3 regions of the Thermoanaerobacter uzonensis DSM 18761 genome follow, and region 3 is predicted to be linked to each of the others. Evidence: riboswitches for the same ligand, from Rfam matches in the RefSeq annotation. Region 3 holds a riboswitch; each other region holds the start of a gene.

Region 1 (10,564 bases), on a different contig from region 3:
GCTCGCAAAAAAATGACATTCTCCAGTTTTTTATTATAAAAACTATAGGCAAATTCAAACAAATGTGTCACAAAAAAGATTTTAATGCGTTTTTCAATCAATGCAGTAATTATTTGCCTTGCAATTTCCGAACCTTCTCTTTCATTTGTCGCGGCAAATGATTCATTAAATAGTACCATGGAATTTGGCTTTATATTGTCTACTATATCACTCATCCTGCTAAGCTCTTCATCAAGCTTTCCACTTTTCATGGTAGCATCTTCTTTTCGTTTATAGTGGGTGAAAATCCCATCACATATGTTGGCAGAAAAATATTCGGCTGGCACAAACATACCACATTGCATCATCAACTGGGCCAAACCTATGCTTCGCAAAAAGGTAGATTTACCCCCTTGGTTAGCACCTGTAATTATTGCTAGGTCTTTATTATCAGCATTTAAATCGTTGCCGACGACTTTTTGTTTCATTGTCAAAGCCAAACAAGCATCATATAATCCTTTAAAAGAATGCCTGCGTTCACTGGATACTACCGGAATAGGGAAAGACACCGGCTCTCCAATTTGGGCAAGTTGCTCATATAAATTCAAACAGCCAATGTAAAAAGCCAATTCAGTCCGCAATATGTTAAAAAAACTGAGAATATGATCAGCAGACTGAGCAATGGCATTTGCCACAAGGTTGATTCCTCTGTCTTTTAAGTCAGATAAAGCTCTTGCACCGCTTTCATCGCGCTCACTTATATAAAAAGTATAAGCATCCGGTCTTTTTAAAAAAATCCTGTCTATTAGACTTTGTTTTTTATCCTCCCGTTTGCGAAGAATATAATTGACACCTTTATTGCCTTTACCCAACTCAGCACTGATCAAAATTCCATCGCGAAATTCCAGTTCTTTTAAATGATTTTGGACATTTTCAAAATATTCATCATTAAGTTCTTTTTTGAGCATTGCAAAAAACCTTTTAAAACCCTCTGATTCGAATTTATCGGCATGTTGGTCAGCAATACTCTTTAGTTTTTTCAGCATTCCAATAAACATATGCAATACATCCATTGAACTATGAAGTATAGCTGCAGGGTACCTGGTGAAAATGCTAAAATAATACTTTTTCTCGTTTTCAATTGCTTCTACCGCTATATCATAGATATTCCTAACAATAGAAGAATTTTTTAGAGAATCCTTCAAAACATCTTGGCGATATAATATTGTATCCAGATCACTATACACACTGTATAAAACATATTTTTTTGCCACTTCAAATAAAAAATTATCACCACGGGACATAGCATTGAACAAAGTGTTTAATTCCAAATCTTGTATCAATGCTTCTTCGTCCGCGGACAATTTTTGTTCCAGGTCAAAATCATGATCTCTATACATAAGTAAAACTTTCATAATTTCATCCTCTCCTTTAAGCAGTTATACGTTAGCCTGTATTTTTCAGCAATTGATATAGCGTATGAAAGCCCATCAGGCGGTCTTCTAACAATTTTATATGTGCGCAGTGCCGGATTCTCAGGAACTATCGTACTGACCATACTTACAATCTTTTCGCTTAAGAATGCTAATTCATCTATAAATGTTACCCAAACGCACAGCACATCTAATTGTATTATTTTTCCCATTATCTTCTTACTTAAAAATAATGCGTCTTTTGCTGTGGTAGATGTGAAAATTTCATTCATTATTATAATACTGTTTGATGTGGCCTGGGCAAGAATATTGTAAATTCTAAACAATTCATCTTCCAGTTTTCCACGAAGATCTTTAATATTTTCTTCCTTTTCAAAATGTGTAAATAGTTTATCAAAAAGAAAGAGTTGAGCTTCCCTTCCGGGAACAGGGCAGCCTATACTGGCCAAATAATGCAATTGTCCAAAAGTGCGTGCAAATGTTGTTTTTCCTCCCTGGTTCGGACCGGTAATTACAAATATACGCTCTTTACCTTTTAAATAAAAATCATTACAAACAACGACCGAATTTTCGTTGATGAGTTTATAAGCCAGAGCTAAATCAAATCCTTCGTAATTATAAACTTCCTTGCATTTACTAGATATTTGTGGATAACAAAATTTTAGTCCAGTGCGCTTGAATAGTGCCATATATTCCAAATAAGCAATATAAAATTGTACTTCCCTATCAAAAGTAGCTATTGTCTCATCTAAATAATCACTATTTTTCATACAATAATTATCAAGATTAGAAAATATATCAGGATATAACTGAGCTACTAAATCCAATATTTTTGCTTCGACATGGTTCATATCTGGCCAATCAGAAAATTTGATTTTATAATCCTTTGCTGCTTCCTGTTTGAATTTTTCAAACGTTTTTTCTACTTCTGTACTGTAATCAATTTCAGATTCATATTTACGAACCGTCACACGGTTACCTTTTATTAACAAGCAATATTTCACTGTAGACAAATCAGCTTTAAGTTTTTTCGTTTCACTCAGTAGCAGCTGAAAACGGTCAGAATTGATATAATCCATCAAATATTGACGAAATGCTAAAAAACCACGAGATTTTAACTCTACAGAAGACAAGTCTTCTACTAAATCAGTAATTGCATCGCAGTAGATTTCTACAGCATCCAAAAACCATCTGTCTTTCTGGTATTTGTAGTAAAGTTTGTCTGCTTGAGCAAGGTGTTTGCGCATTTCTTGCATTTTTTCCGCAAATGATTTTATATCCTCAAGCAAAACTTCATTTTCAAGGTCTTGCATTATTTCATGGCGATACTTGATAGTATCAATATCGTTTAAATGAGTGTAAAAAAACGGTTTTAAATTATATTCTTCTTTGCCTCTTGTTATGACATCTACAATTTGATCAAGATTTAAGTCAACAAAAAAATCAGGCGCTTCAAATGTTTCTTTTTTTACCCCATCTTCGTTTTTTTCAAATAATATGCTATGAAAAGGCATAAGAAAGCACCTCTCTTTCAAAGTTGTAGGCAAATGCACTAATATAAAAAAGCTGACAACCCCTACGTTTTTACCGTAGAAGCCATCAGCTGTTTATCAGCAGTTCGGATTTTCCAAAAGGGGGCTTCATCCCTCTTTAAATATTATATCACTTTTTTATGAAGCCTGCAAGAATTATATGGAAATTTGCTACAAAGCATAATGTTTATGTTTATTTGTTTAAAATAAAAAGATTTTTGTATTGTTTTATATCCAGATTTTGTAATACTTCTTATTATTCTATAAGTAAACTCAACAATATAAAATACTTGATATCATTATTTTGTAGTATAATGATAATATGAGAAAAATAAATATTCATTCATTTTATGTTTTGGGAGGGATTTTATTGAATAAAGGTAAAAGTATAACATTCAATACTTTAATACATTGGGAAGAATTTCGCAAGCGTATTATAGTTGAAGGCATTATAACAGGTTTTTTTGTTGGATTGATTATTGCTATTTTAAGATATATTCTTGAAAAAACAAATATTCTTGTAATAAGTGTATACAAAATTCTTCATACAAATCCTTACCCGTTAATTGGCTGGATAATTTTCCTTTCTCTAATAGGCTTAATATTGGGTATAATAGTGAAAAAAGAACCTATGATAAGCGGTAGTGGTATACCTCAAGTTGAAGGCATGATTATTGGTTATATAAAAGTTAATTGGTTACGAGTTTTATTGCTAAAGCTCATAGGTACTATTTTAGCGATAGGTGCAGGACTTTCTTTAGGACGCGAAGGTCCATGTGTGCAAATTGGTTCTTCAATCGGGCAAGGAATAAGTAGGTTGTTTGGTAGATTTAGAGTTGAAGAAAAATACCTTCTTACATGCGGAGCTAGTGCAGGGCTTGCAGCAGCTTTTAATGCACCACTTGCAGGAGTGATTTTTGCTCTTGAAGAACTGCATAAAAATTTCTCACCATTGGTACTTGTATCTAGTATGGTTTCATCACTTACATCAACTTTTGTAGCTGGTGAACTATTAGGAATCAAACCTATTTTTAATCTGAAAAATCTAGCAGTAATGCCGCTTAATAATTATCTTTATCTTATTTTACTTGGAATTATCGTTGGATTATGTGGAATCGTATTTAATAAAACCCTTTTAAAGACTCAAGATATATACAACATGTTAAAAATAAAATCACATATGAAGCCAATAATACCTCTTATTATATCCGTTGCAGTTGGACTATGGGTACCTATGGCACTTGGGGGCGGTGAGGGTCTTGTCGATACATTAAGCAATAATAGTTTTAGTTTAAAATTTCTAATTTTGCTATTAATTGTTAAATTTTTATTTACGATGGTAAGCTATGGTTCAGGTGTACCAGGAGGTATTTTTATGCCCCTCCTTATAATAGGTTCACTGATTGGCAACATATATGGAACTGTCATAATTAACATAATGCACATAAACCCTATTTATATCAAAAATTTTATTGTATTTGCTATGGCAGGATATTTTGCTGCTATAGTTAGGGCACCGATAACAGGTAGTTTGCTTGTAACTGAAATGACCGGTTCATTTAGTCATTTGTTAGCCCTAAGCACTGTTTCTATAGCAGCATATCTTTCATCAGATTTGTTCTCAAATATGCCGATTTATGAATCTTTGTTAGAACGTCTGCCGATAAAGAAAGAACAAAAATCTATAACTGCCAATAAAAAAAGAAAGACGATTTTCGAAATGCCTGTCTGTGTAGGCTCAAGTTTAGATGGCAAAAAATTAAAGGATATTAGCTTGCCCCAAAATTGCTTACTTGTTGGCATAAAGAGGGGAACGCATGAATTAATACCAAAGGGAAATACAAAAATTCTAGCCGGCGATTATCTAGTAGTCCTTGCAGATGAAGATAAAGCTACAGAAATTAGAGAAATTTTATTGAATATGACACAGAGGTAAACAACTCTTAAATAGACACGGGGAGAGTTATTCTAGTTTGATTTTTCAAACAAGAAGAACTCCCCTTTGTACTCTGTTAATTATTATACGTAAGCTCTGTAATCACCCATTTACCTTTTATTTTCTCTACAAGCATTATCAATTTTTTAATATCTCCATAGGGGTCCGCCGGGTTGACCTCGTAAGAATCTGTAAAAACATACACATAGTAAAAGTATCCTTTCCTATCTCTGAGAACAGTTTCATCGGGATTAGCAGGTTCCACTTTGTAATAATAGGTATACTCTTCTTCTTTATAATCGCTATAAAGGGCCTTTTTTACTATATCGCTCAAATAAGAATATACCGTGTTGTCCCTGATTTTCCCAGTCAGATGGTAATAATCGGCTTCCCTCAAAACTTTTTTAATTATCTCATACTGTTTCTGTCTTTCTGATTTTACAATATTTAAATCAGGCTGGACTGTAGAATTGTTTATATCCTTCTCTTCTACCACAGGAAGCACATCTGTTACATCTATTAAAAACACCTTTTTATTCTCAAGAATGCGTTTTTTATTATCATATAAGAATTTCAGAAGCTTTTCCTGGTCCTCATAAATATTGCTCTGTTCTGTAGAATTTGACAAATTCACTTGCTCAGTACTTTTCTTATCAGGGACTTCAAGATTAATTATGACCCATATCAAAGGCAAAATTAAAAAGATGAACAAAAAGACAAGTATTAAATTTCTCCTTCTCATAATTTCCCCCTCCCTATATTAAAAAATAGCTTAATTATAAAGCAATAAAAATTTTGGTATTGCTTTACCATCTTCATTTTGTACCCAGGTTAGAATGTCATAGTAAATTGTTGGTCCGCTTATAATTGGAATATTTATAAGTTGAGTTTTATTTTTGAAGATATTATAAACTTTCATGCTGCTGTTATTACTATACCATGTAACATAGTCTTTATTTAAGGAGACAGCCCACACCTCACTGCTGTATGTTGGAATTTCTATCTTTTTTTTACTTTTAATATTGTAAAGTATGGCTTTCTTATTTTTTTCTACCCACACAACATTGTCTCCCCATATATTTGAAAAAGCACCTTGCTCAGATAATTTTAAAGTTTTATTTTCTGCAATACTATACAAATACACTCCGCCAATATCTTCTTGTCCAGATATTTTTGACTCATCCCAAACTATATAATTTCCATATATGTGAGGGCTACTAAAATGATAATTATCATTCCCTTTTAAAGTTTGTATTATTTTCTGTTTGTTCTCTTTTAAATCATATAAAAATATTGAACTTGACTTATTATCTCCATCTGATTCATAAGTTGACCATACAAGCTTTCCGTTGTTAATGGATAAATGTGGTTCAACACTAAACTGATTATTTAAAACATCATCTTCACCAAATTTACTTTTTGCAATCATTTTTAGATCTTGGGTATTTAAATCTTTGATGTATATTCTCCAGTCATCTCCCCACATTCCCATATTATCTGATGCTTCAACCCAGCCTATATATTTACCATCTGTAACAGCACTTTTTATATTTTTACTGTAATCTACAGGTTTTACTACAATCTCAGTTTTTGTACTTTTAATATCATAAAATCCTAAACTTATTTTATTGTTTTCATCGTATATCGCAAGCAATACCTTCTTTTTATAAGGGTCAAAGCCAACAGGAAATTGTTTTTCTTTAAGTGAAACAACTTTGTTTATATCTATCTCATCATTTACTTTGGTATTTGCCTTTATGCCACAAGAAGAAAATGCAATGGAAATGATTAATAACCATAAAACTATAAGAACTTTTTTCAATGCTTTTCATCTCCTTTCAATACTATCTTCCTCTTTTATTTCATTATAACTTTTTAAATGTTAAAATTTATTAAAAAATTATTAAGTTTTGGTTACAAAATGGTTACAGAGTAAATTGTTCCTTCCCTAGTATCCTTAGTATAAAGTACATAGGTATACTTCTATTCTTCTAAAAACAATCACTTATCCAACAAGATATAATCTTATCCGAAAACCAAACTCTTTCCACAATCATCTATAAAGTAAGAAGGTCATCCGGATGACTCATCTCATCGAAAAATAGGAGGTGTAAGATTGGAAATCATACAAGAAGTAAAGAAAGCCAAGCAAAGTCTTATAACATAAGATATGCCATAAGAAAATCCAAAAATCAAAATAATGTACATAATTCCAGAAAAACCATGTCCAAATTTAAATATTAAAGGAAGGTATATGCCATTTAGAAAACTCACCGCCAGTATGCCGTAAATTACAGCATCTGTGTAAGCTCAAGTTTAGATGGCAAAAAATTAAGGATATTAGCTTGTCCCAAAATTGCAAGTTCATATTCACCAATATTGATAGGCAAATCAGTTTTTCCATAAATTTCTTGAAAGCTTTTAATATCTGAAAATTCCTTATCGAATTTTTTTACCAAATACTTCTTACCATCTATTTCAGTTAACTTATATTGCCCAAAATCTAAGTTTTGTCTCTCTTTTTCAATTATGTAATCTATTTTCTTTTCTTCTTCACTTAAAGACACATCTTTTGTGTCATCTTTTATTCCAAATATTTTTGTACCCTCTTTGATTATAAATTGATATACTACATCACTCAAATTCTCCAAATATTTAAAATCAATTTTATCAATTGTATCTTTTGTCGTATGTAACACTTCCACATTCTCCTGACCTATATTTACAGATTTTATATTCTCTTCTGAAAATGATAAGTGGTCACTCTCATATTCCACTGACATTTTACTTTTAAAATTATTTTCACTTAAATATTCATTCAATATCTGCATTAATGGTCCACTTACATTTTTATCACCTGCAACAGCTATAACTCCACCGTTTTTAATTCCTATACTGTCAATATTTATATTATAAATATTTTTATAATCTTTTTTTAATAGCTGAACAAAAGACTTGCTTCCAAAACGTCCATATTCTTCACCGTTAAATGCGCAAAAAACTATATCAAAATCCAATTTATTTTTATCAGTATATTCCTTTAATTTTTTGGATAAGTCCAATAAAACCGCAAGTCCTGTTGAATTATCGGCAGCGCCCGGATAAATATTATTTCCAGTTGTACCTACATGGTCAAAATGGGCAGATAAAACTAATGCGTTATTTTTGTTACTGCCTCCTATTTTCCCAACAACGTTATAAACCGTTTTTATCTCTTGTTGTAATTTGATTTCATACAATAATTCTGCATCAGGATTTAACTTTAATAAATCATATGCCTTTTTACTAATTTGAATTAAAGGTATAGTTTCTTTTGTTCTTACATTCTTTGTAAAATTATTTTTCTTTATTAAAACCAACTTAGCTACACCATAAACTTTCGCAATATTTTTTCTATCCTCCAGAACAACCGCTTTTTCTTTTAAAAAAGGGTCATTTATATCAAACGTTATAGAGCAGTTTAACATAATATCGTTTACGGGATTGTTTTCAAGATAATCTATTCCGTATAATAGTTCCTTTTTGTTGCCATCTTTAAATTTTACATTCATAACATGTACCTGCTTTTTCTCATCAAATACAGGTTGTTTATATTCATATAAATAATTAATGCCGTCATATGGCTCTATGCCTAACTCTTTAAATATTGATTCAATTAATTTTGCCACATTATTATTTTCTTCCGTACCTGCAAGCCTTCCTTTATATTTATCTGAAGAAAATTCTTCAACACTTTGTTTTATCGTAAAATCTTTTTGGTTAAATATGTTTTGAGGCCAGCATCTAGTAATTAATAACAATAATGTAATTAAAATTATAAAATGTTTTTTGTTTACAACTATACCTCCTGCCTTTGTTTTAAGTACATTTTACCATGTAAATTTTTATTTTTCAATACAAATGAATTAAATAATTACAATTTTAACTTGTTTTAAAATAAATTGTATGATAAAATATCTCATGTAAAATATTTAAGTTAAAATTTTCACTATAAGATTAGAGGGAACACAATTTAAAAATAAGGGAGGATTTTTAAATTGTGTTCCCTCTAATCTTTATTTTCACACTTTATAATGTTACCAAACATGTATACTATATATATTGAGATTCTTAGTTCCAAAATCAGTGTAAAAAAATATGAATAGAAAATCAAACTTTATTGAATATACAGTAAAAAGCCTATGCACAAGTCTTCCGCATAGGCTTTTTACAATATATTCGGTGAACCTATTGTCTTTTTCTTTTTTAATGTGTTTTTAAGATCTATCGCCCCATATACATCTTTTTCTATTACATCGCTGAATTTTTTAAGTTCTTCAAGTGATAAATCTTCAATTGCTAAGTTTCGTTCTATCGCATATAAGACAACTTTGCCTGCAATTTCATGGGCGATCCTAAAAGGAATACCTTTTTGTACAAGATAGTCTGCAAAATCTGTAGCATTCATGTAACCATATTTTGCAGCTTTTTCCATCTTCTCAGTCTTTACTTTAATTGTCTTTATCATTTCTGTAAAAACTCTTAAAGACATTTTTAAAGTATCTATTCCATCAAACAAAGCCTCTTTATCCTCCTGCATGTCTTTGTTATATGCAAGAGGAAGTCCTTTCATCACAGTAAGTATTGTAATCAAATCGCCGTAAACCCTGCCGGTTTTGCCCCTTATAAGTTCTGCTGCATCGGGATTTTTCTTTTGTGGCATCATACTGCTTCCTGTTGAAAATCTATCATCCATCTCAATAAAATCAAATTCTTTGGTCGACCACAAAATTAATTCTTCTGAGAACCTACTTAAATGCATCATTGTTATAGAGGCAAAGCTTAAAAATTCTATTACAAAGTCTCTATCGCTTACACCATCCATGCTGTTTAAAGTTATATCATCGAACCCTAAAAGAGATGCCACGTATTTTCTATCGATATCGAAGGTGGTACCCGCAAGTGCACCAGAGCCCAAAGGCATTACGTTGACTCTTTTCACCATATCCTCAAGCCTTGATAAATCTCTTTTAAACATTTCAACATAGGCAAGAAGATGATGTCCAAAAGTCACAGGCTGTGCCCTTTGCAGATGCGTATATCCCGGCATAATCGCTTCTTTATAAGTTCCAGCCATTTCATTTAAGGTATCTATAAGTTTTGTTAAATCCTCTTTTATTTTGTCTATCTCATCTCTTAAATAAAGCCTTTCATCTGTCGCAACTTGGTCATTTCTACTTCTTCCTGTGTGAAGTTTGCGCCCTGTATCACCTATTTTCTCAGTTAAAAGCCTTTCAACATAAGAATGAACATCTTCATCATTTGGTATCTCTCCAACATTGGTTTCATCAAGAATTTCCTTTAACCCTTTTTCTATTAAATTGAGTTCATCTTCTGTCAGCACTCCAGCTTTATAAAGTCCTTTTGCATGGGCAATTGAGCCTAATATGTCATGCTTTAAAAGCCTAATATCAAAAGAAATGGAGGAATTAAACTCCTCCATTAGTTTGTCCGTCTCGCTTTTAAACCTACCTCCCCACAGCTTCATCCATATCCTTCCTTCCCATTTCCATCAAAGCCTTAATTTTTAAAGAAAGCCCAAAGAGGTTTATAAATCCCTCTGCGTCTTTTTGGTTGTAAACATCATCTTTACCAAAAGTCACAAATTCTTCATTGTAAAGAGAATAAGAAGATTTTACTCCGGC
Region 2 (10,564 bases), on a different contig from region 3:
TATAAGGCCTGTCTTCTGTCAATGCTTGATACATGTCACAAACCGCCACATGTCTATCAATCTGTCCAATTTCGTCACCTTTTAATCCCTCAGGATACCCGCTTCCATCTAATTTCTCGTGATGATTTGCTGCCCATTCTGCTATATCATCTATTCCTCCTATTTCTTTGAGTATTTCTTTAGTATAATAGGTATGAGATTTTATAACCATAAACTCCTCTTCAGTAAGCTTGTCCGGTTTGTCAAGAATAGAATTAGGTATAGCTAGCTTTCCAAGGTCATGTAGCAATCCCGCAATTTTTATTTTCCTGGTCACTTCTTCATCATAGCCTATCACTTTGGCCATATTATATGCCAAGTTTGAAATACCTCTTGAATGGTTATATGTAAATCGGCTTCTATTATCGATAATCTGCGCAAAAACCTCTGCTATATCCTCTAATTCATTAATTCCTATTGAAACAATGTCCTTAGGTTCAATCCTTTTTAATATAGTTTTTATATCAAAAAATTTATAATCAAGCCAAAATTTTTCTTGTCTTGTAAGGTCAAGTAATGCATTTGCAACCACAGGATTAAACATCTTTCCAGTGCCACTTTTTATACATTCTTTGATATTATTCCGAATATTATACTCGCTTTCTTTCCCAGCTAATGAGGTGTAACGTATATCAAATTGATCAGATATAAAAACAATTTGAGCTCCTAAAGGAATAGAATCACCATTTAGATTAAAATATCCGCTTCCATCGTAATTTTCATGATGATATCTTATAATATCCGAAAAATTTTCTCCAAAAGGTAGTTTCTTTACAATCTCACTTCCTCTTTCACTGTGTTTCCACCATTCATCTGTGTCAAAGTCTTCGTATATATCCCCTTTCCCTATATCATGTAAAAAAGCAGAATAGTATATTTTTTTTGATTCTTCTTCGTTTAAATTTAACATCTCAGAAATCCTTAAAGAAATATAAGCCACCCTTCTTGCATGTCCCATATTTTTATACTCTTGAACGTCAAGGGCCAAAGATAAAGCAGACAGTAAATTATTATAATTCAAATTCACATTTTATTCCTCCTAATTGATATTTATTTTCTACTGATATATATTATACACCAATTAAATCAATTTTCCCATATAATTTCCGAGATAATATCCCAATGCTCCTCCTATTAGTCCAAATATAATTGTTAAGGACATATATATAAATGCATGAAAATATTTTTTATTCTTGATTAAGTCTACTGTCTCATGGGAAAAAGTTGAGTATGTCGTAAAAGCACCTAGAAATCCCGTTGTCAAAAAAAGTTTAACATCACAGCTTAAATCTACATTTATTTTAGGACTTGATAAAAAGTTTAATAAAAACGCACCTAATACATTTATAATGAAAGTTTCGATTGGAATAATTATCTCTCTGTTTTCCTTTATATGCCTCGATATTTCATATCTCAATATTGCTCCAAAAATTCCTCCAATTCCTACATACAGTATACTTATTATCATTCTCTTTCCTGCTCCTTTAGTAAGCTAAAAGTTTTGTCAGCAAATTCAAACCCTAAATAAGACATCATAAGGCCACCAAATATTGATAAAATTATATAACTTAGAGCAATATAATCTTTACCTGCTTTTAGTAAATTTATTATTTCCATACTAAAAGTAGAAAATGTCGTAAAAGCCCCAATAAATCCTGTTGTTATCGCTAACCTCAAATTAGTATTTACCTCGTACTCATCCATAGTAAAATTAGCAATAAAACTTAACAAAAACGAACCTAAAATATTTATCATAAAAGTTTCAAAGGGAAATATAGTGTGATACATTTTGGTAAAGTAAATTGTTATTAAATATCTTAGTGCTGCTCCAAAAAATCCTCCGATACCTATATAGATGTACTCCATGAAAATCCCCTTTCTGTTTACATTTTTAGGCAATAAAAAACCCCTATTAGGCTTTCTATCCTCCTAATAGGAGCCATTAGCGTTTCCGCATTTATGGCGAGCTCCATCGCCTTATGGTATTCATCACAAATTTATTATAATAAACTACAAATGAAAATGCAATACCTTTTACAATTCCCTTCTACCTTCAAGAGCCCTTGAAAGAGTTACAACATCGGTGTATTCCAGGTCACCGCCTACCGGCACCCCATGAGCAATCCTTGTGACTTTTATTCCCAGCGGCTTTAATAGCTTGGCAATGTACATTGCCGTCGCTTCTCCTTCTATGTCAGGATTTGTAGCAAGTATGACTTCTTTTATATTTCCATTTTTAACCCTGTCTAAAAGTTCTTTAATTTTTATATCTTCAGGTCCAACGCCTTCTATCGGAGAAATAACACCATGGAGTACATGATACACTCCTTTATATTCTCGTATTTTCTCCATTGCGACAACATCCATAGGATGAGAAACAACACATATAAGAGAATGATCTCTTTCTTTATTACTGCATATATTACAAACCTCTGTATCAGTTATGTTATAACAAATTCTACAATACTTTATCTTTTCTTTTGCATCAATAATCGCTTGAGATAAGCTTTTTACCTCTTCTAAAGGCATGTTTATTATGAAAAAAGCAAGCCTTTGTGCTGTTTTAGGACCTATACCAGGCAACTTTGACAGTTCTTCTATAAGCTTTGCTAAAGATGCAGAATAATAGTTCATTTTTTCACCTCAAAACAGTCCAGGAATGTTTAGTCCTCCGGTTATCTTTGCCATTTCAGAAGCAATCATTTCTTCTGCATTTCTCAAAGCTTGATTAACCGCAGCCAATACAAGGTCTTCCAACGTTTCTACATCCTCTTTATCCACCACATCAGGGTTTATTTCAATACTAACAAGCTCTTTTCTGCCATTAGCAACTACTTTTACCATCCCACCACCGGCAGTAGCTTCTACAGTTTTTTGCACTAATTCCTCTTGCACCCTTTTCATTTCTTCCTGCATTTGCTGGGCTTGTTTAATCATATTATTTATATTAAACCCGCCCGGAAATCCTCCTTTTGCCATAACAGTATAACCTCCTAAATTTTTATTCTAAAAATATTTATATGCTTTTTTGAATTATTTGTGAAAATTATTATATTATCTCTATATCTTCGCCAAAAAGCTCTTTAACTTGCTGCACAAGTAATTCTTCTTCATTTTTCCTTAACTCAAACTTCAAAGGGATTGCTTTCCCAACTAATTTTTTTAATATTTCTTCAATAAAACTCTTGTTTTCCGCTTTGCTTAATTCTTCCTTTAATAAAGCATACTCCTCAGGATATTCTACCACAATTATTCCTTTTTTTAAATAAGGAGTTCCTTTTTCTATAAAGGCATACAAAGCTATTCTTTCTTTTTTTATCATTTCTTTTACTTCAGCCCACACCTTTTCTAGATCTATATCCTCTTGCTGTACTATTTGCGATATCACGTTTTCTTCTTTTTCTTCTTCTGGCAAATTTATTTTTTTATTTTTCTCTCCTTTTTCTTCCTTCAAAAAAAATTGTCCTTTTTCTAATTTGTCTTCTATTTGTTCTACCCTTGTTAACAAACTCATCATATCGTAAGAAATTTCCGGCTTTATCAACCTCAAAATAGTTACTTCTAAGATGGTTAACGGAGATATAGCATATCTAACTTCTTTTTGTAGATTTGTAAATTTTTCTAAAGCGTTAGTCAAAAAAGCTGTACCAAATTTTTGCACTCTTTCTTTTATAGTTTCTACATCGCTATACAAAATTTCTTTTAACTCTTCTCCTCCTGTTTTGTAAAGCACCATATCTCTTAAAATATAAGTTAAGGACTTTAAAAAATTTCCCACGTCTATTCCATAAGACAAAATTTTATCTAATTGTTTCAATGAAGCTGCTACATCTCTAGCATTCATGTGATCTAAAAGTGAAAATAACATTTCATCATTAGCTACACCTAACATTTCGCATACATCTTCATAGGTTATAAGGCCTTCTTTGTAAGAAGCACATTGTTCTAGTAGACTTATCGCATCTCTCATAGAACCATTGCCATAGAGAGCAATAGTTTTAAGGCCCTTCTCTTCGATTTTTATTCCACTGTCATTGCAAATCCTATCAAGATTTTGAACGATTAACCGGGTAGGTATTCTTTTGAAGTCAAACCTTTGACAGCGGGATAAAATAGTATCAGGTAATTTATCCGGTTCAGTAGTAGCAAGAATAAAAATCACATGAGGAGGAGGTTCTTCCAACGTTTTTAAAAGAGCATTAAAAGCCCCCGTAGAAAGCATATGCACTTCATCAATTATATATACTTTGTACTTAGCTTGAGAAGGAGCGTAAATTACAGACTCTCTCAATTCTCTTACATCATTTACACTGTTATTAGATGCAGCATCAATCTCTAAAACATCCATCGTAGTATTGTTATTTATAGCTTGACAAATCTCACAAGAATTACAAGGCTCTCCATCTGTATTATTTAAACAATTAACTGCTTTCGCAAAAATCTTAGCTACACTGGTTTTCCCTGTTCCTCTTGTGCCTGTAAAGAGATAAGCATGTCCTATCTTATTAAGCTTTATTTGATTTTTTAAAGTTTTTACAATATGCTCTTGCCCCACCACCTCTTTAAAGCTTTTGGGCCTGTACTTTCTATATAAAGACTGATACATACTTTAACACCTCGTTATATTCAATTGTAACAAAAAAAAAGATATATTTCTATATCTTTTAAGAAGCATTTGAAAAAACTTGATTTTTTATCTCTTCTAGTCTGTGTTTTTCATTCATGTAAAGAGAAATAAAGGTATCTACCACTTCGGGATGGAATTGTGTTCCTTTATATTTTAAAAGCTCATTTATAGCTTCTTCAACATTCATTCCCTTTCTGTAAGACCTATCTGAAGTCATGGCATCAAATGCATCTGCCACACCGAGAATTGCTGCCTCTATAGGAATTTCTTCCCCTTTTAACCCATAAGGATAGCCTTTCCCATCATATCGCTCATGATGCTTTGAAACAGCCTCTAATATCTCTTCTGGCAGATCAATAGGCATTAAAATTCTTCTTGATATTTCTGGATGACTTTTAATTACCTTATATTCTTCATCTGTAAGTTTTCCCGCCTTCAAAAGAATAGCATCTGAAATACCTATCTTTCCTATATCATGTAATATTCCAGCAATTCTAAGTTGTTCTACTTTTTCTCTTGAAAGCCCCATATATTCTCCTATCAAAGCCGCATATTGAGATACTCTCATTGAATGCCCTTTTGTATAAACGTCTTTTGCTTCAACTGCATAAGCAAGAGCTTCTATAGTCTTTATAAATAACTTCTTGATTTCGTCATAAAGCTTGGAATTTTCAATTGCAACAGAGACCGCACTCGCAATCGACCTCAACAAGCTCATGTTCTTTACTGTCTTGGTAGAAGTCCATACAGTCAATATTCCAATCGTTTCATTCCTGGAGACTAAAGGCACAATAACGGCAGAAAAGACTTCTTTAGCAACAAAAATAGAGGTTAAATTATTATCATGTGGAAACTCATCAACACCTTTTATTTTTATTTCTTTCAAATTCACTAAATCATTAATATCTTGTTGTGGCAATATTATTTCACTTGAGATAGGATAATCTTTAAGCTCCCCGCCTTTTGTAACTAAAATGAATTTTTGTGACTTTTTATCATGCTCCCTTATGGTGCAGAGAGGTGAATTGAGTATATTTGCCACCTTTTCCACAATATTATTTAACACTTCCTTCATGTCACTTCCCGATGTTAAAAGTCTTCCTACATCGCTTATGGCCAATATTTCATTGTTTTTTTCAACTATTTGCTGTTTAACATGATAGATCTCTGTAATATCCCTGGAAATACCTTGTATGCCTACCACATTTCCATCGACTTTAAGCCTTTTTACATGAGTTTCTGTTATGACTAACAGACCTTCTTTATTTTTAAAATTAATCTCCGAAAAATTGATTTTTCCTGCCATCATGTCTTTTAATGTCTCTTTACTTTCTTCATCCACAATTTCCAAGATACTTTTCCCTATTAACTCCGGAGGTGTATAATTCAAATATCTTACAACTCTTGAATTGACAAATTCAATAATAAAATTTTTGTCTGTCACCCACAAAATATCCAGAATATTATCAACTAACAATCTATACTTTCTTTCAGAAATTTCTAGCTCATGAGTTAAAACTTCTAATTGCTCATATGAAGCTTCCAACTCCGCATTAAATTCTTGCAATTCTTCGTTTTGGCGCATTAAATTTTCAGTTTGTTCTTTTAGTTTCATGTAACTTTGTGATAACTCCATTGCCATAGAATTGAAATTTTTTGATAGTTCTATAAATTCTTTTGAATCGGTAACATTTATGCGAAAACTAAAATCCCCTTGAGCTATTCTCTTTACACCTTCATTTAATTTCTCAAGGGGCTGAGATAGCTTTTTAGACAAAATGACAGATAGCCCCGTTGAAATTAATAAAATTATGCCACCGATAAAAATTTTATTTTCAAATCCTGATAAAAAATGCACAACAGACAATGTGTACACAGTTATCGATAAACCAAATAAAACAAAGAATAACTTTTTATTATAATCACTTAACATAAAATCCCCCAACTTTCTTCTTTTGTAGAAAACAACTTCCCTATGTTATTTCGGATAAACCCATAAAAACTTAAACGGAAACTTTTAAGAAGGGCTATGTAAAAAAACAATATGGGGTCTAGAATAAACATTGGAGTAGGCAAAAATCACCCATAAAAAAATAGCGCACTTATTCTGAATGCCTCCCACAAAAATAGACTCAGAATAAGTGCATCCCAAACATCACAAAATTTTTAAAAGCTAAAGATATGGTTTTTGAGAACATAATAGGCAAAAAAAAAATAAAAAATAAAAGGCCGTACACCCAGCTTCGACCTGCCACCATAAGCGTTACATAAGCAGTTAGCTCCACTCAAGCTCCCCTGCGGCACACGGAAGTGTTTGCTTACCGCTGCTTCCTTCCGGACCTGACGGGGTTCGCAAATTTCCGTTGCGCAGGACTCAAGTATCAACGCCACTTACTTATGCCAGACCTTACAATGGTCAAGCCTCAGCCTGGGAATTCGACCCTGCTATAGCGGGTTGCAGGTTACAGGGCACCGCTACCTCCCCATCTAGTACGGCCAAGAATTACCTTTTTCATGGCGGAGAGAGAGGGATTCGAACCCTCGGTACCCCTTTTAAAGGGTACACACGATTTCCAGTCGTGCACCTTCGTCCACTCGGTCATCTCTCCACGTTTTACTGGACTTCAACCCATATAATTACTCCACCGTTTTATTCAATTTTCATGGCGGAGAGAGTGAGATTCGAACTCACGAGGCGAAAAATTCGCCCACTCGCTTTCGAGGCGAGCGCTTTCGACCACTCAGCCATCTCTCCGCACTTATCCCCTCAAGTTTTCAAAAAAATCTTTTAAAAGAGTTTTGCATTCTTCTTCCATTATTCCAAAATACACTTCTGTTTTACTTCCCAAATAGCTGTTATTTAAAATATCAACTGCTGTACCTGCAGCACCAGACTTATCGCTTTCTGCACCTATATATACTCTTTTTATACGAGCCTCTAGAATAGCTCCAGCACACATACTACAAGGCTCTAAAGTTACATATATGCTACAGTCATCAAGTCTCCAACTGCCAAGAGTTTTACAAGCTTCCTTTATCGCTAATATTTCTGCATGAGCTGTTGCATCATTTGACGATTCTTTTTGATTAAAGCCTCTTCCAATTATTTGTCCATCTTTTACAATAACAGCTCCAACAGGTACTTCTCCAAGTAGGTAACTTTTCTTTGCCTCTAAAAGAGCCGCCTCCATAAACTTATTAATCATTATACTCCACCACAAGCAAAATTAACTTTTGCTTTTTTATTTACACTCTGCATAAAGGTATTTTATCAGAGAATTATTTAAGTGTCAAGTATACTCCTCTCTTAGATAGTGTCAAGATACTGTAGGATTTTTTAAGACAACCCCTGAAACTTACCTAATTCATGGCTTAGTCTGTCATGTTCTTTATATGACTTGCATGTATTTTATTGCTCTTAAAATTTTAAAAAATATTTTCATGCGGTATACGTTTATTTCTCGATTTATATAAATATTGTCAATCAAGTTGTTGACCGTATTTTTAATGATATAATTAGTTATAGAATTTAACATAAAGTAACCTATCAATGTAATAATAGCAATAAATGCACTAGTATAATATATTAAAATTCTTGTTCTAATTTTCATTATCTACCTCCTATGGTCCTGTTCCAATAGAGGCAATTTTCCATCCACCATCTTCAAACTTTAATGTAATAAATAATGTCCTTTCTCCCGAAATTGCAATTGGCTTTAAATCCTCAGGTACTCCTTCATATTGAAGGTCAATTTCTACTTTATATTCTTGGGTACCTTTTTCTTGAGGCATACTTTTTAAAAATTTTACATCTTTTATAGTTGCACTTTTTATATATTTTATATCATCTTTTACATTTTCATCCATTAATAACTTTCTATGTTCTTTTGTATATAACTTTGTATATTCATCGGGCTTTTTTTCTACCACAAGTTTATAAAATTCATAAATAACCTTAGTCGCATCTTTGTCTTGAATGGTCATATTAATGGATATATCTTTGTTGCTCTTTACTGGCTTTATATCTCCATTATTTGTACTTTTGCATGCGGTTAAATTGATTGGTAATATAAAACAAATAAATAAAATTAATAATTTTATAGATTTCACTTCAGCACCTCCAAATTTATTCTAATAATTTCATACAATTACATTATAAATTCCAATTGTTTCATTCTTGTTACATTCTTGTTTCAATCCTGCTACATTTTTATTAATTTTTCTTTATTTTTATTTTATACCCAATTTATATCCAAAGCCATAAACTGTTAATATATAAACTGGATTAGAAACATCATCTTCAATTTTTTTCCTCAAACGCAATATGTGAATATCCACAGTTCTTGTATCACCGCAGTAGTCATAACCCCATACCCTGTCAAGTAACTCATCTCTTGACAAAACAGTCCCCTTTGCTTCGATTAAAACTTTTAAAAGCTCAAACTCTTTAGGCGTTAAATTTAAAGGATTGCCGCTTTTTTTAACAACTTTTTGATCAAAATCAACAAAAAGCTCTTTATAGCTAAATGTCGTGCTTATTTTTTTTACTTCTTCCATTCTCCTTAACAGTGCTTTTACTCTTGCTAAAAATTCACGTGTATCAAAAGGTTTTGTAATATAGTCATCAGCTCCAAATTCAAGACCCAGAACTTTATCAATTATGTCACTTTTCGCCGTCAGCATTAAAATAGGTATTTTATATTTCGACGAAATTGTTTTTAAAATATCAAACCCATTTACATCAGGTAACATTACATCAAGAACAATCAGATCAGGTATGTTTTCTTTCAATTTCTCAATAATTTCCTTCCCATTTTGTGCGCATATTACATCATATCCTTCTTTTTTTAAAATAATACTTAACATGTTCAATAAAGAATTTTCATCATCACATACAAGTATCTTCTTCATAAATTTCCCTCCCATAACATCGTATATATATTGATTGATAGTGCAATAAAAAACTACAAAATTTTGGTTTAATTTTATACATTCACTCCTTTAAAAGATGCGTATAATTTTTCTGTAGATATTCGTATATCTTATGTGCTATTATTTTATGTCCCCTCTCATTAGGATGAATACCATCAGTACAAATAAATTGCCTAAAATCCGGGTAATCCAAAAAAGCGCTCCTTATATCAATAAGCCTTGTTTTTGTTTCTTCTGCTATACTTAATATAGCTGAGTTATACTTTTCCTGCCACCAATATATTTTAGTCACACTGCCTAACCATTTTAAAATGTTTTCACCCCTCTCTTCACTGTTTTTACTTATCCATTTAAAATATCTGTCAGCATCCAAAGGAGGTAATGTCATTAACACAGGAATTATGTTTGCATCCTCTAAGAATTTTATCAATTCTTTGAGCTTTTCTTTAAAAATATAAAAATCTGTTTTGGGTCTATGCTCAGCATGAGGATTCTTTGCAATTTCTTCCCAATCAAAATCACAGTCATTTCCTCCAAATTCTATTACAACTATATCAGGTTTATCTGACAAGTACCTCTTCAAAGTGTCAATACCTTTTAAAAGAGTGTTCCCAAATTTGGCAATATTTTTTACTGTTCCTTTTATATTGTCTTTTAGTAAATTTATATAATTTACATCCGATATAACATACTTATTTTTTTCTTCGCTATATACTACACCCTTTGAAATAGAGTCCCCTGTTATAACAATGGCATAATAATTTTGCAATGTCATACTGGCCATTTTTACCACTCCATCATAAAATTTTTATTTGCCAAAATATCAACTGACATCAACCATTTTGTAGCAAAAGTTAATTTTTTAGCAATTTCCATTATCATTATACCACCAATAACCTTTTAAACCAATAAAAGAAATCCATATCTTTGTGCAAAATAATGTTAGTCGAGTCCAAATAATAAAAA
Region 3 (10,564 bases):
TAGAGAAACCGAAACAGTTTTAAGAAACATATTTGATGGATTAGTTACAAGGACATATGATGGAAAAGTAGTTCCAGAGATAGCAGAGTCCTGGGAGATAATATCACCTACTGAGTGGGAATTTAAAATAAGAAAAGGTGTAACTTTTCAAAATGGAGACCCTCTTACAGCAGACGATGTGGTATTTACATTTAATAGAATAATAAAAGAGGGGGGACTTGAAGGGAAAACTTCTCCAAGAAAAGGCTTAATGGGACCTGTGGAAGATGTTAAAAAGGTCGATGACTATACGGTTAGATTTATACTAAAAGAGCCTTTTCCAGTTTTACTCCAAGCATTAGTTCATCAGCAAATAATACCTAAAAAGTATTATGAAGAAGTGGGATACGAGGAATTTTTAAAACATCCTATAGGAGCAGGACCTTTTAAATATGTATCTGGAAAATTGGATGAGCAGATAGTTTTAGAAAGGTATGATGGATATTACGGCGGTTCTCCAGACATTCCCCCTGTTGGGCCACCAAGCTTAAAAAAAGTTATATTTAGGATGATACCAGAACCTTCTACTGCGATAGCTGCTTTAGAAAAAGGAGAAGTAAATATAGTCCAATACATACCGTCAGATATGATTGATAAATTAAAAAATAATAAAAATGTACAAGTAAAAGAAAATGAAGGAACAAGGGTATATATTCTTGAGATAAATAATAAAATGCCACCTTTTGATAATCCAAAAGTTAGGCAGGCTTTAAATTACGCAATAGATATGGATTCTATTGTAAAAGAAATCTATAGAGGTTATGGTGTAAGGCTGGCAGGTCCAATGCTACCATATGCCTTTGCTGCAAATACAGATTTAAAACCCTATGAGTACAATCCTGACAAGGCAAAAGAGCTTTTAAAAGAGGCTGGAGTTTCTGATTTGAAAGTTGTCATAGATACACAGCCTTTTAGGGAAGGGGAGGCTTTAGCTATAGCGAATATGCTTGAAAAAGTAGGTATAAAATCATCTGTCAGGACATGGGAATGGGGAGTTTTGCAGTCTGAAATACAAAAAGGTACCAGGCAGCTATACCTTACTGACTGGGGAAATGCATATCTTGACCCATTTGATTTCTTAAATCCAAAGCTCAAGACAGGTGAAAGAGGTAATTTTTCTTTTTACAGCAATAAAGAGGTTGATAAGCTCTTAGATGAAGCTGCAAAAGAAACCGACAATGCTAAAAGAAAAGAGCTTTATTACAAGGCTCAGGAGATAATATATGACGATGCTCCATGGGTATTTGGATATTCTCTGAAGACTGTAGAAGCAGCGACTAAAAATGTAGAAAATTGGCAACCAAGTATGGATGGCAGAGAAAATATGCACAGAGTAAAACTTTCTAATGAATAAAAAGGGGTAATACCCCTTTTTATTCTAAAATATAAGGGGGAATTTTTATGAGGGAAGTGAAGGTTTTAAAAAGAATATTATACACGATTCCGATTATGCTGGCTATAGCTATAACAGTGTTTATTTTTATGAGATTTACTCCAGGAGACCCCGTTGATATAATGATGGGAAAAGAGAGTATGGTATCACAGCAGGATATAGAACTATTAAAAGAGGAGTTTAACCTTGACAAGCCTATATATACTCAGCTTTACATTTTTCTTATAGATTTTTTAAAAGGAGATCTAGGAAAATCTATAACTAAAAATGTCCCAGTAATAAACCTTATTAAACAGACCCTACCTGCTACAATTGAGCTTGCATTGGCAGCATTGGTTCTTGGTGTGTTAATAGGTATTTCTATAGGAATTATATCTGCTGTCAAACAAAATTCCTGGGTTGATAGAACTATGATGGCAGTATCTTTTACGGGTATTTCAATGCCATCTTTCTGGTTAGGTTTAATACTTATTTTAATTTTTTCTGCCAACTTAAATTTGTTACCAAGTCAAGGTAGAATAAATTTTTTAATTTCCATTCCTAAAGTAACTGGTTTTTATACGATTGATTCACTTCTTGCTGGAAATTGGGAAGCTTTTGTAAGTAGTATAAGGCACCTTTTTTTACCAGCCCTTACTTTATCGGCACCTTTAGCGGCTGTTTTGGCAAGGGTTATGAGGTCTAGCATGTTGGAGGTTTTAAGAAATGATTATGTAGTCTTTGCAAGGGCCAAGGGTGTTCCTGAAAAACTGGTGATACTTAAACATGCTGTTAGAAATGCCTTAATTCCAACAGTTACAGTATTAGGTATGGAGGTGGGTGCACTTTTGGGAGGCAATATGATAGTTGAAAATGTATTTGGATGGCCGGGGATAGGTAGACTTGTGGTTAAAGCGATATTTGACAGAGATTATCCTTTGGTCCAGGGAGTAGTGATGTTTTATGCTTTCACATTTGTTATGGCAAATCTTTTAGTAGATATACTCTATACTTATCTAGATCCCAAGATTGAGCTGTAGGAGGTGTTTTTATGACTATAAAAAATGGGATAGTACCTACAGACTATTATAACCTATTGTACAAAAAACCAAATTTAATTACTAATATTTTAAGTATTCTTGGAAAGTTTAAAAAGCATCCAACAGCTTTTGTAGGAATGCTTATAATTATAGCATATATCTTAATGGCTATATTTGCACCTTTTATTTCACCATACAATATTAAATACTCAGACCTTTCAGAAAGACTAATGCCACCTGTATGGAATGGAGGGACATGGTCACATCCTTTAGGTACTGATCAAATAGGGAGAGACTTGCTCACTCAGATCATATATGGTTCTAGAATATCAATAATGATAGGTTTTTTGACTGTTTTAATTTCAGCATTGATTGGAACAATTTTAGGAGCAATTGCAGGATATTATAAAGGAACTATCGACACAATACTTTCACGTTTCGCTGATTTTTTGCTTTCTTTTCCTTTCTTAATATTTGCAGTTGGAGTAATGGCAGTTTTAGGGCCCGGATTCTGGAATTTGATTTTGGCTTTGACATTTAAAAGCTGGGTGGAATTTTTCAGGCTGGTAAGAGGTGAAGTCTTGGAGGAGAAGAATAAAGAATATGTAGAAGCTGCTCAGGCCTTAGGAAGAAGCAGCAGTGCTATAATCATATCAGAAATCCTGCCAAATATATTCCAATCTATATTTGTTCTTTCAACACTTAGAATAGGATACATGATAATAATGGAAGCATCATTAAGTTATTTAGGGTTAGGGGTACCGCCAGATATTCCTACATGGGGCTCTTTAATAAACTCTGGAAGAAACTACATATTTGACGCTTATTGGATATCTACTTTACCAGGTATAGCTTTAGTAATACTGGTACTTAGTATTAACCTTTTTGGAGAAGGATTAAGAGATATATTGGACCCAAGGCTTAAAGTGGAAGGAAGTGAGTAAATGCTTGAGATTAAAAATTTGAAAGTGACTTTTGAGACAGACAGGGGAATAGTTAAAGCGGTAAATGGAATTGACATTACACTTAAAAGAGGAGAAATATTAGGTTTAGTAGGAGAATCAGGTTCAGGAAAAAGCATGACTTTGCTTTCTATTTTAGGGATTGTCCCTTATCCGGGCAAAATTGTAGAAGGGGAAATTCTTTTTGAAGGAGAGGACCTTCTTAAAAAATCGGCTCAAGAGATGAGGGAAATAAGAGGAAAGGACATAGCCATGATATTTCAAGACCCAATGACCACATTAAATCCGGTGTTTCCTGTAGGAGAACAGATAAGGGAATCCTTGAGGGTTCACAATATAATAAAGCTTGAAAAAAGCAGATTTTTTGGTTCTAGAAGGGAAAGAGAAAGAAGAAAAAAAGAATATGAAAAAGTGGTAGAACTTATGGAAAAAGTCGGAATATCGTATCCTAAAAGAAGATACTTTTCATATCCACATCAATTTAGCGGTGGAATGCAGCAAAGAGCCATAATTGCTATTGCTCTTTCATGTAATCCTAAGATACTTTTAGCAGATGAACCTACAACTGCACTTGATGTAACAATTCAGGCGCAAATCTTGGATTTATTAAGACAAATTAATGAAAAAAACGGTACTTCTATAATTTTTGTAACTCATGACTTAGCAATAGCAGCAGAATTTTGTGATGAAATAGCAGTTATGTACGCTGGGCAAATAGTAGAAAAAGGACCTGTAGACAAAGTAATAGAAGAGCCAAAACATCCTTATACAAAAGGGCTCTTAAAGTCTATACCTAAAATAACCCGAAAAAAAGAAAAACTTTACGCTATACCGGGAAATGTCCCAGATTTGGCTTCTCTTTCACCTAAAGGCTGTCCTTTTTATGAGCGGTGTGAAGAAGCAGTGGAAGAATGCAAAGAAGCTGAACTTCCTTTAATTGAGGTTTCAGATGGAGAATTTGTGAGGTGTATAAAGTACCTCTAAAAGATGGGGTGTTAGATATGAAAAATGGCACTTTTATTCAAATAAAAAATCTCAAGAAATATTTCATAGAAGAGCCAGACTTGTTAATGAAGCTTGTAGCTAAGAAAAAGAAAAGGGTTGTGAAAGCTGTTGATGATATAAGCCTTGACATAAACAAGGGGGAGACTCTGGGGCTGGTTGGAGAAAGTGGCTGCGGGAAAACTACACTAGGGCGTACAATTGTAAGGCTTTATGAACCTACAGAGGGAAAGATAATATTTGAAGGGGAAGACATAACAGAGGCAAGAGGAGAAAAGTTAAAAGAATACAGGAAGAAAGCTCAGATAATTTTTCAAAACCCTTATTCTTCTTTAAATCCCAGGAAGACAGTAAGGCAGATTTTGTCAGTACCTTTGATTGCCTCTGGCATAAAAGATCTTCATGAAAGAGAAGAAAAAATCAAATATCTTTTAGATCGAGTTGGACTGAATTTTAGGCAGATGGACTCATATCCCCATGAGTTTTCAGGTGGGCAGAGGCAGAGGATAGGAATAGCGCGAGCTTTGGCAATGAATCCTGAATTTATAGTTGCTGACGAGCCAGTTTCAGCCCTTGATGTGTCAATACAGGCGCAAATTATAAACCTTCTAGAGGAACTGAAAGAAGAATTAAACCTGACGTATCTTTTTATAGCTCATGATTTGAGTGTTGTATATCATGTAAGCGATAGAGTTGCGGTGATGTATCTAGGAAAAATTGTAGAAATGGGAAAAACTGAGGATATTTTCTTCAACCCCCTTCACCCCTATACAAAAGCTTTGCTTTCTGCCATTCCCTCTATTGATAAATCAAAAAGAAGGGGAAGAATAATATTAGAAGGTACTGTACCATCTCCTGCGAATCCGCCAAAAGGCTGTAGATTTAGTACCAGATGCTTTATGAAAAAAGGGAAAATATGCGAAGAGGTAGAACCAGAACTAAAAGAAGTTGAAAATGGACATTTTATAGCTTGTCATCTGTATTAATGGATTTGATACTTGTATTTTCTCCAAAGAAATAGTATAATAATATTGAAAATTGGAAAAAAGCATATTTAAGGGTGATGAAGCTCACCTTATTGCCGTGAAGGCTAATGGCTTCTACGTACTTTCGTGGAAGCCATTTTTGTTTATTTGACAAAAAAGAGAGGATGGGAATCTGCATGAAGTTAGAATTTATTCCATTGTATGAGGTTTTTGAAAAATATAAGGGAGGTTGTCCAATATGTAAGATTATAAAAGACGAAGAAAAAGCCTATTGTGAGCATTTGTTTGAAGATGAGGTTTTAAAAGACCCTGAAATGTATGTCAAAATAAGAGAGACAAGTTTTTGCCATTATCATTTGGAATTATTGAATAACTCATATGATAAATTAGGTTTGGCAATTGCATTAAAAGCAAATATCAGTTATAAATTGCAGCAAATTGCAGACAAACGTAAATCTTTAAAGAAAAAAAGAGGGAAAGAAACAAAAAACAAATGCCTTGTTTGTGATTATTTAAGTGAAAGGGATAAATACCAGATGCATATATTGATAGATATCTTACATGCTGATAAAGATTTTGTTGAAAGGCACATTGAAGGCTTGTCTAGATTATGTTTCCACCACTTAAATATGCTTATGGAAAGTGCAAAGGATGTTACACCACAAATTGAGAAAATATTTAAAATAAATGAAGCTGCAATTGAAAAAAATATTACTGACCTCGAATGGTTTATAACAAAATTTGATTATAGATTTCATGATGAACCATGGTATGACTCCAAGGATTCGATTGAAAGAGCATTGAAATTATTGAGAGGTGGCTATTATGATTAGGATTTCTTTTGAAATTACTGATGAAAGCTTTGAAGAAATCAAAGAGTTAGTTGCAGACTTTGAAAAAGATGGTTTTACAGAAGAAGACGCATATAGAGCTATTTTTGAAATGGGGATTAAAGCATATCAAATAGAAAGGGATAATCCTAATGAAGATGATTTAAGAAGACAGCTGATTTCTATGGCGTCTAAATACTCTGCAATGAAATTTAAAAATTTCCAGTTGATGCGTGACAACCAAACACTTGAAATAAGATTAAAAGGTTATGAATCTGAAAATAGATATCTTAAAAAAACTTTAGGTATAAGGGTTGATGAATGATGAGATATATATGTCCTGTGTGTTTTAAAATAGCTGAAATTGGAGAAGAAAAGTGCTCAAATTGCGGATATGATTTTAAAAATATATCAGATGATGATTACAGTGAAAAACTTATAAAAGCCATAAATCATCCGGATTATAATGTCGCTTATATGGCAGCAAAAATAATTGGAGAACTTAAAATAAAAAAAGCAGAAAAAGTATTGATAGAACATTTACGCAATAATGGGGGTAAAAAGGACCCATATATTGAACAGATTATTGTTTGGGCTCTTGGAGAGATTGGTGGAGAAGAGTCTCACAGTTTTCTTTTAGAAAACAAAGATAAATTCTCAGTTTTAACAAAAAATATCATTAAAAATTCTTTGGAGAAGATTAAAACAAAAGTGGTAAATAAGGAGATGTAAATTGTGAAACAAAATCATAGTACCATACCTAAAATTTTTTACAAGAATAAAATCCACTTCTCATATGATTATATTTACAAATAAAGAATTAATAATATTACAAGAAGAAAATGCAAAGTCTATAAAAGATGTAAAATATGGTGGTATATGGATTTATATTCCTATACATAAGATTTTAAATGCGTACATTGATGAGGAAGAAACTGGGTTTTTAAATTTATCTATTAATGTATCTGGCTCTAATGTTTTTAAGTCACGATTTGAATCTTCCCAAAAGGAGAAGGTAGAAGGATTGATTGAACAAATTAATAAAATAGCAAGATACAATCTATTATAATATTAATAAGTTTCAAAAATGTCAACCGCATTATAAACGGTTGACATTTTATCAAAAAATTTATGTCAAACGGTTGACACATAAAAATTAATCAAGTATAATAAGAGTAATCAAAAAATTTAAAGAAAGGGGATTGTCATGAAGAGAAAAATTTTATCCATTATGTTGACGTTTGCATTGGTTTTTTCGCTCATGGCAGGCTGTGGTACAAAAAGCAGCAATAATGGAGAAAGTAATAGTACTGCCACGGCAACAAAGAGTGTAAAAATTACTTTGCTAAATTCTAAAGGGGAAATTCAGGCTCAATTAGAAGATGCAGCTAAAGCTTTTACAAAAGAAAATCCGAATATTACTGTAGAAGTCATTCCTGCAGCAGCCGGTCAGTCACCTTTTGAAAAGGTTACATCCATGTATGCATCTGGTAATGCACCAACAATGGCAATGTTAGATCCAGGTGATATAGCAAAATTCAAAGATAAATTCTTAGATTTAAGCAGTGAAAAATGGGTTTCAGATGCAATAGATGGTGCTTTAAATGCAGCTACAGTGGATGGAAAGGTTATAGCGTTCCCATTTGCTGTTGAAGGATATGGACTTATTTACAACAAGGCTGTATTGGACAAGGCTTATGGTGGAAACTTTGATCCGAGTTCTATAAAGACGAGAGATGCTTTAGAAGAAGCATTTAAAAAAGTAGAAGCAACAGGTGCTAAAGCACTAGAAATTTCTCCAATGGATTGGTCTTTAGGCGCCCATTTCCTTTCAATAACGTATGCGGATCAATCTAAAGATCCTGCTCAAGTAGCTCAATTTTTATCAGACTTAAAAGCGGGAAAAGTTGATTTAGCAAATAATAAAGTGTTTAATGGCTTAATGGATACTTTTGACATGATGAAAAAGCATAACATAGATAAAAATGATCCATTATCTCCGACTTATGATAGAGGACCAGAGCTTATTGGTAAAGGTGAAGTTGGATTTTGGTTTATGGGAAATTGGGCATGGCCACAGATAAAAGAATTTGATACTGCAAATGGACAATACGGCTTTATACCTGTACCAATCAGCAATAGCCAAGATGACTATGGTAATTCAGGTATACCTGTAGGTGTAACAAAATTTATCGGCATAGATAAAACACAAAATAGTGCTGAGCAGCAAGGTGCAGCTAAGAAATTTTTAGATTGGTTGGTATACAGCTCTACAGGTCAAGATATGCTTGTGAACAAACTTAACATTATACCTGCATTTAAAAATATAACTTTACAACCGCAAGATCCCCTTGCTAAATCTATTCTGCAGTATGTTAAGAGTGGTAATACTTTAGAGTTTATGACTACATTGCCGCCTGACCACTGGTCAAAGTTAGGAGCTTCAATGCAAAAGTATTTGGCAGGAAAAATTGACAGAAAAGGCTTGATTAATGAAATAGAAAATTATTGGAAAAATGTTCAATAATACGTAAGATTTGATTGAATAACGGATAGAATGTTATTGCCTATCCGTTATTCAATATAAAAGTGAAGGAGGATATGGGTGTGGAACAAGAAAAAACTTTGTTGGCTAAACTCAAAACGTACTTGATATTTGCAGGACCTACTACCTTTGCTTTTCTCACAGTAATAATATTACCGTTTTTATATGGAATATATTTAACTTTTACTGATTGGAATGGTATTTCTGCTACACATGCTTTTGTAGGTTTTTCAAATTATTTACAAGTATTTAAAGATAAAATATTTTGGACATCTTTTTTATTGACATTAAAATATGTATTTTTCACAGTAATATTAATTAATATCATAGCTTTTTTCTTGGCTTATATGTTAACGAGTGGCGCAAAAGGCCAAAATTTCTTTAGAGCAGGTTTTTTTACTCCCAATTTGATAGGCGGAATATTGTTAGGCTTTATATGGCAATTTATTTTTTCAAACATTTTAGTATATTTAGGAAAATCGTATAATATACCAATTTTGTCAGGCTCTTGGTTGTCAGATCCTGACAAAGCTTTTTGGGCTTTGGTGATTGTTACAGTCTGGCAGTATACTGGTTATATGATGGTGATATATATTTCAGGTTTTATGAATATACCGAGAGATTTGTTAGAAGCAGCAAGTATAGACGGAGCAAATACTTATCAAAGATTAAAAAACGTGATACTTCCATTAATGGTGCCTTCTTTTACTATAAGTGTTTTTTTGACTTTACAAAGAGGGTTTATGGTTTACGATATAAACTTGGCTTTGACAAATGGAGGACCATATAAAAGCACCGAACTCATATCACTTCACATATATAACACTGCTTTTTTAAGTCAGCAGTATGGTATTGGTCAAGCAGAGGCGTTTTTTCTCTTTTTTGTGGTAGCGGCTGTCACGTTGCTTCAGGTGTATTTTAGCAAAAAGCTGGAGGTGGAAAATTGATGGAAAAGAAAAATCGCCTACTTGGTGGAATAAAATTTTTTGCTTTAAGTATTTTTTTGGTACTTTATATATTTCCATTTTTTATAGTTTTAATTAATTCCTTTAAAGAGAGAAAGGAAATCCTAGAAAACCCACTCAAGCTTCCGTCGGTGCTGAATTTAAGCAATTATATTGATGCTTTTACAAAAATGAATTATCTACATGCTTTTTTGAATTCTTTGATTATAACTGCTTTTAGTGTATTTTTGATTACATTGCTGTCATCAATGACTGCTTATATTTTTGTAAGAAAAAAGTGGAAATTTAATCAGTTTATGTTCTTTTTTATGGTGGCATCTATGATTATTCCTTTCCAAGGGATAATGATACCCCTTGTAAAAATATATGGTTCTATCGGCATGATGAATAGCAAATGGGCATTGATTTATATGTATGTAGGTTTTGGTGCATCTTTGGCCGTATTTATGTATCACGGTTTTATAAAGAGTATACCATTGGAATTAGAAGAGGCTGCTACTATTGATGGGTGCAGCCAGCTTCAGACTTTCTTTAAAATTGTTTTTCCGCTTTTGAAGCCAGTAACAACAACAATAGCTATATTGGATATTTTGTGGATATGGAATGACTTTCTATTGCCATATTTAGTACTCATGGCGCCAGAGCAGAGAACTTTACCGCTTTCTGTTTTCTATTTTTATGGAACTTACACGATTGAATATGGGCCTGCTATGGCAGCTCTTATGTTAGCTACAATTCCTGTAATAATTGCATATTTACTAATGCAAAAGCAGATTATAGAAGGCGTTTTAAAGGGTTCAATAAAATAAAGGTCTGGAGGTAG

Evidence for each region. Region 3 has a riboswitch for fluoride ahead of BUB32_RS10275 (DUF6062 family protein). Riboswitches for the same ligand answer to the same signal wherever they lie in the genome.
Region 1: linked by a shared signal. The riboswitch ahead of BUB32_RS07400 (MutS-related protein) and the one ahead of BUB32_RS10275 (DUF6062 family protein) in region 3 are both predicted to bind fluoride.
Region 2: linked by a shared signal. The riboswitch ahead of crcB (fluoride efflux transporter CrcB) and the one ahead of BUB32_RS10275 (DUF6062 family protein) in region 3 are both predicted to bind fluoride.

Annotation. Positions count from the first base shown of each region.
Region 1 is NZ_FQUR01000011.1:117,739-128,302, reverse strand. It holds gene BUB32_RS07405 (MutS-related protein) at 1-1,394, opposite strand, end outside; gene BUB32_RS07400 (MutS-related protein) at 1,391-2,926, opposite strand; fluoride riboswitch at 2,996-3,069, opposite strand; gene BUB32_RS07395 (ClC family H(+)/Cl(-) exchange transporter) at 3,315-4,880, shown strand; gene BUB32_RS07390 (hypothetical protein) at 4,957-5,622, opposite strand; gene BUB32_RS07385 (hypothetical protein) at 5,653-6,702, opposite strand; gene BUB32_RS07375 (M28 family metallopeptidase) at 7,172-8,680, opposite strand; gene argH (argininosuccinate lyase) at 9,088-10,407, opposite strand; gene BUB32_RS07365 (argininosuccinate synthase) at 10,388-10,564, opposite strand, start outside.
Region 2 is NZ_FQUR01000013.1:81,700-92,263, reverse strand. It holds gene BUB32_RS08760 (HD-GYP domain-containing protein) at 1-1,066, opposite strand, end outside; gene crcB (fluoride efflux transporter CrcB) at 1,121-1,504, opposite strand; gene crcB (fluoride efflux transporter CrcB) at 1,504-1,905, opposite strand; fluoride riboswitch at 1,966-2,025, opposite strand; gene recR (recombination mediator RecR) at 2,074-2,673, opposite strand; gene BUB32_RS08740 (YbaB/EbfC family nucleoid-associated protein) at 2,683-3,018, opposite strand; gene dnaX (DNA polymerase III subunit gamma/tau) at 3,089-4,645, opposite strand; gene BUB32_RS08730 (HD domain-containing phosphohydrolase) at 4,704-6,599, opposite strand; RNA gene ffs (signal recognition particle sRNA large type) at 6,896-7,162, opposite strand; tRNA gene BUB32_RS08720 (tRNA-Ser) at 7,182-7,275, opposite strand; tRNA gene BUB32_RS08715 (tRNA-Ser) at 7,331-7,421, opposite strand; gene BUB32_RS08710 (nucleoside deaminase) at 7,426-7,872, opposite strand; gene BUB32_RS08705 (hypothetical protein) at 8,056-8,277, opposite strand; gene BUB32_RS08700 (hypothetical protein) at 8,288-8,776, opposite strand; gene BUB32_RS08695 (response regulator transcription factor) at 8,897-9,577, opposite strand; gene BUB32_RS08690 (SGNH/GDSL hydrolase family protein) at 9,660-10,382, opposite strand.
Region 3 is NZ_FQUR01000017.1:21,573-32,136, reverse strand. It holds gene BUB32_RS10300 (ABC transporter substrate-binding protein) at 1-1,393, shown strand, start outside; gene BUB32_RS10295 (ABC transporter permease) at 1,441-2,451, shown strand; gene BUB32_RS10290 (ABC transporter permease) at 2,463-3,395, shown strand; gene BUB32_RS10285 (ABC transporter ATP-binding protein) at 3,396-4,397, shown strand; gene BUB32_RS10280 (ABC transporter ATP-binding protein) at 4,415-5,401, shown strand; fluoride riboswitch at 5,466-5,525, shown strand; gene BUB32_RS10275 (DUF6062 family protein) at 5,578-6,234, shown strand; gene BUB32_RS10270 (hypothetical protein) at 6,227-6,556, shown strand; gene BUB32_RS10265 (HEAT repeat domain-containing protein) at 6,553-6,963, shown strand; gene BUB32_RS10260 (hypothetical protein) at 7,028-7,300, shown strand; gene BUB32_RS10255 (ABC transporter substrate-binding protein) at 7,439-8,758, shown strand; gene BUB32_RS10250 (carbohydrate ABC transporter permease) at 8,839-9,723, shown strand; gene BUB32_RS10245 (carbohydrate ABC transporter permease) at 9,723-10,550, shown strand.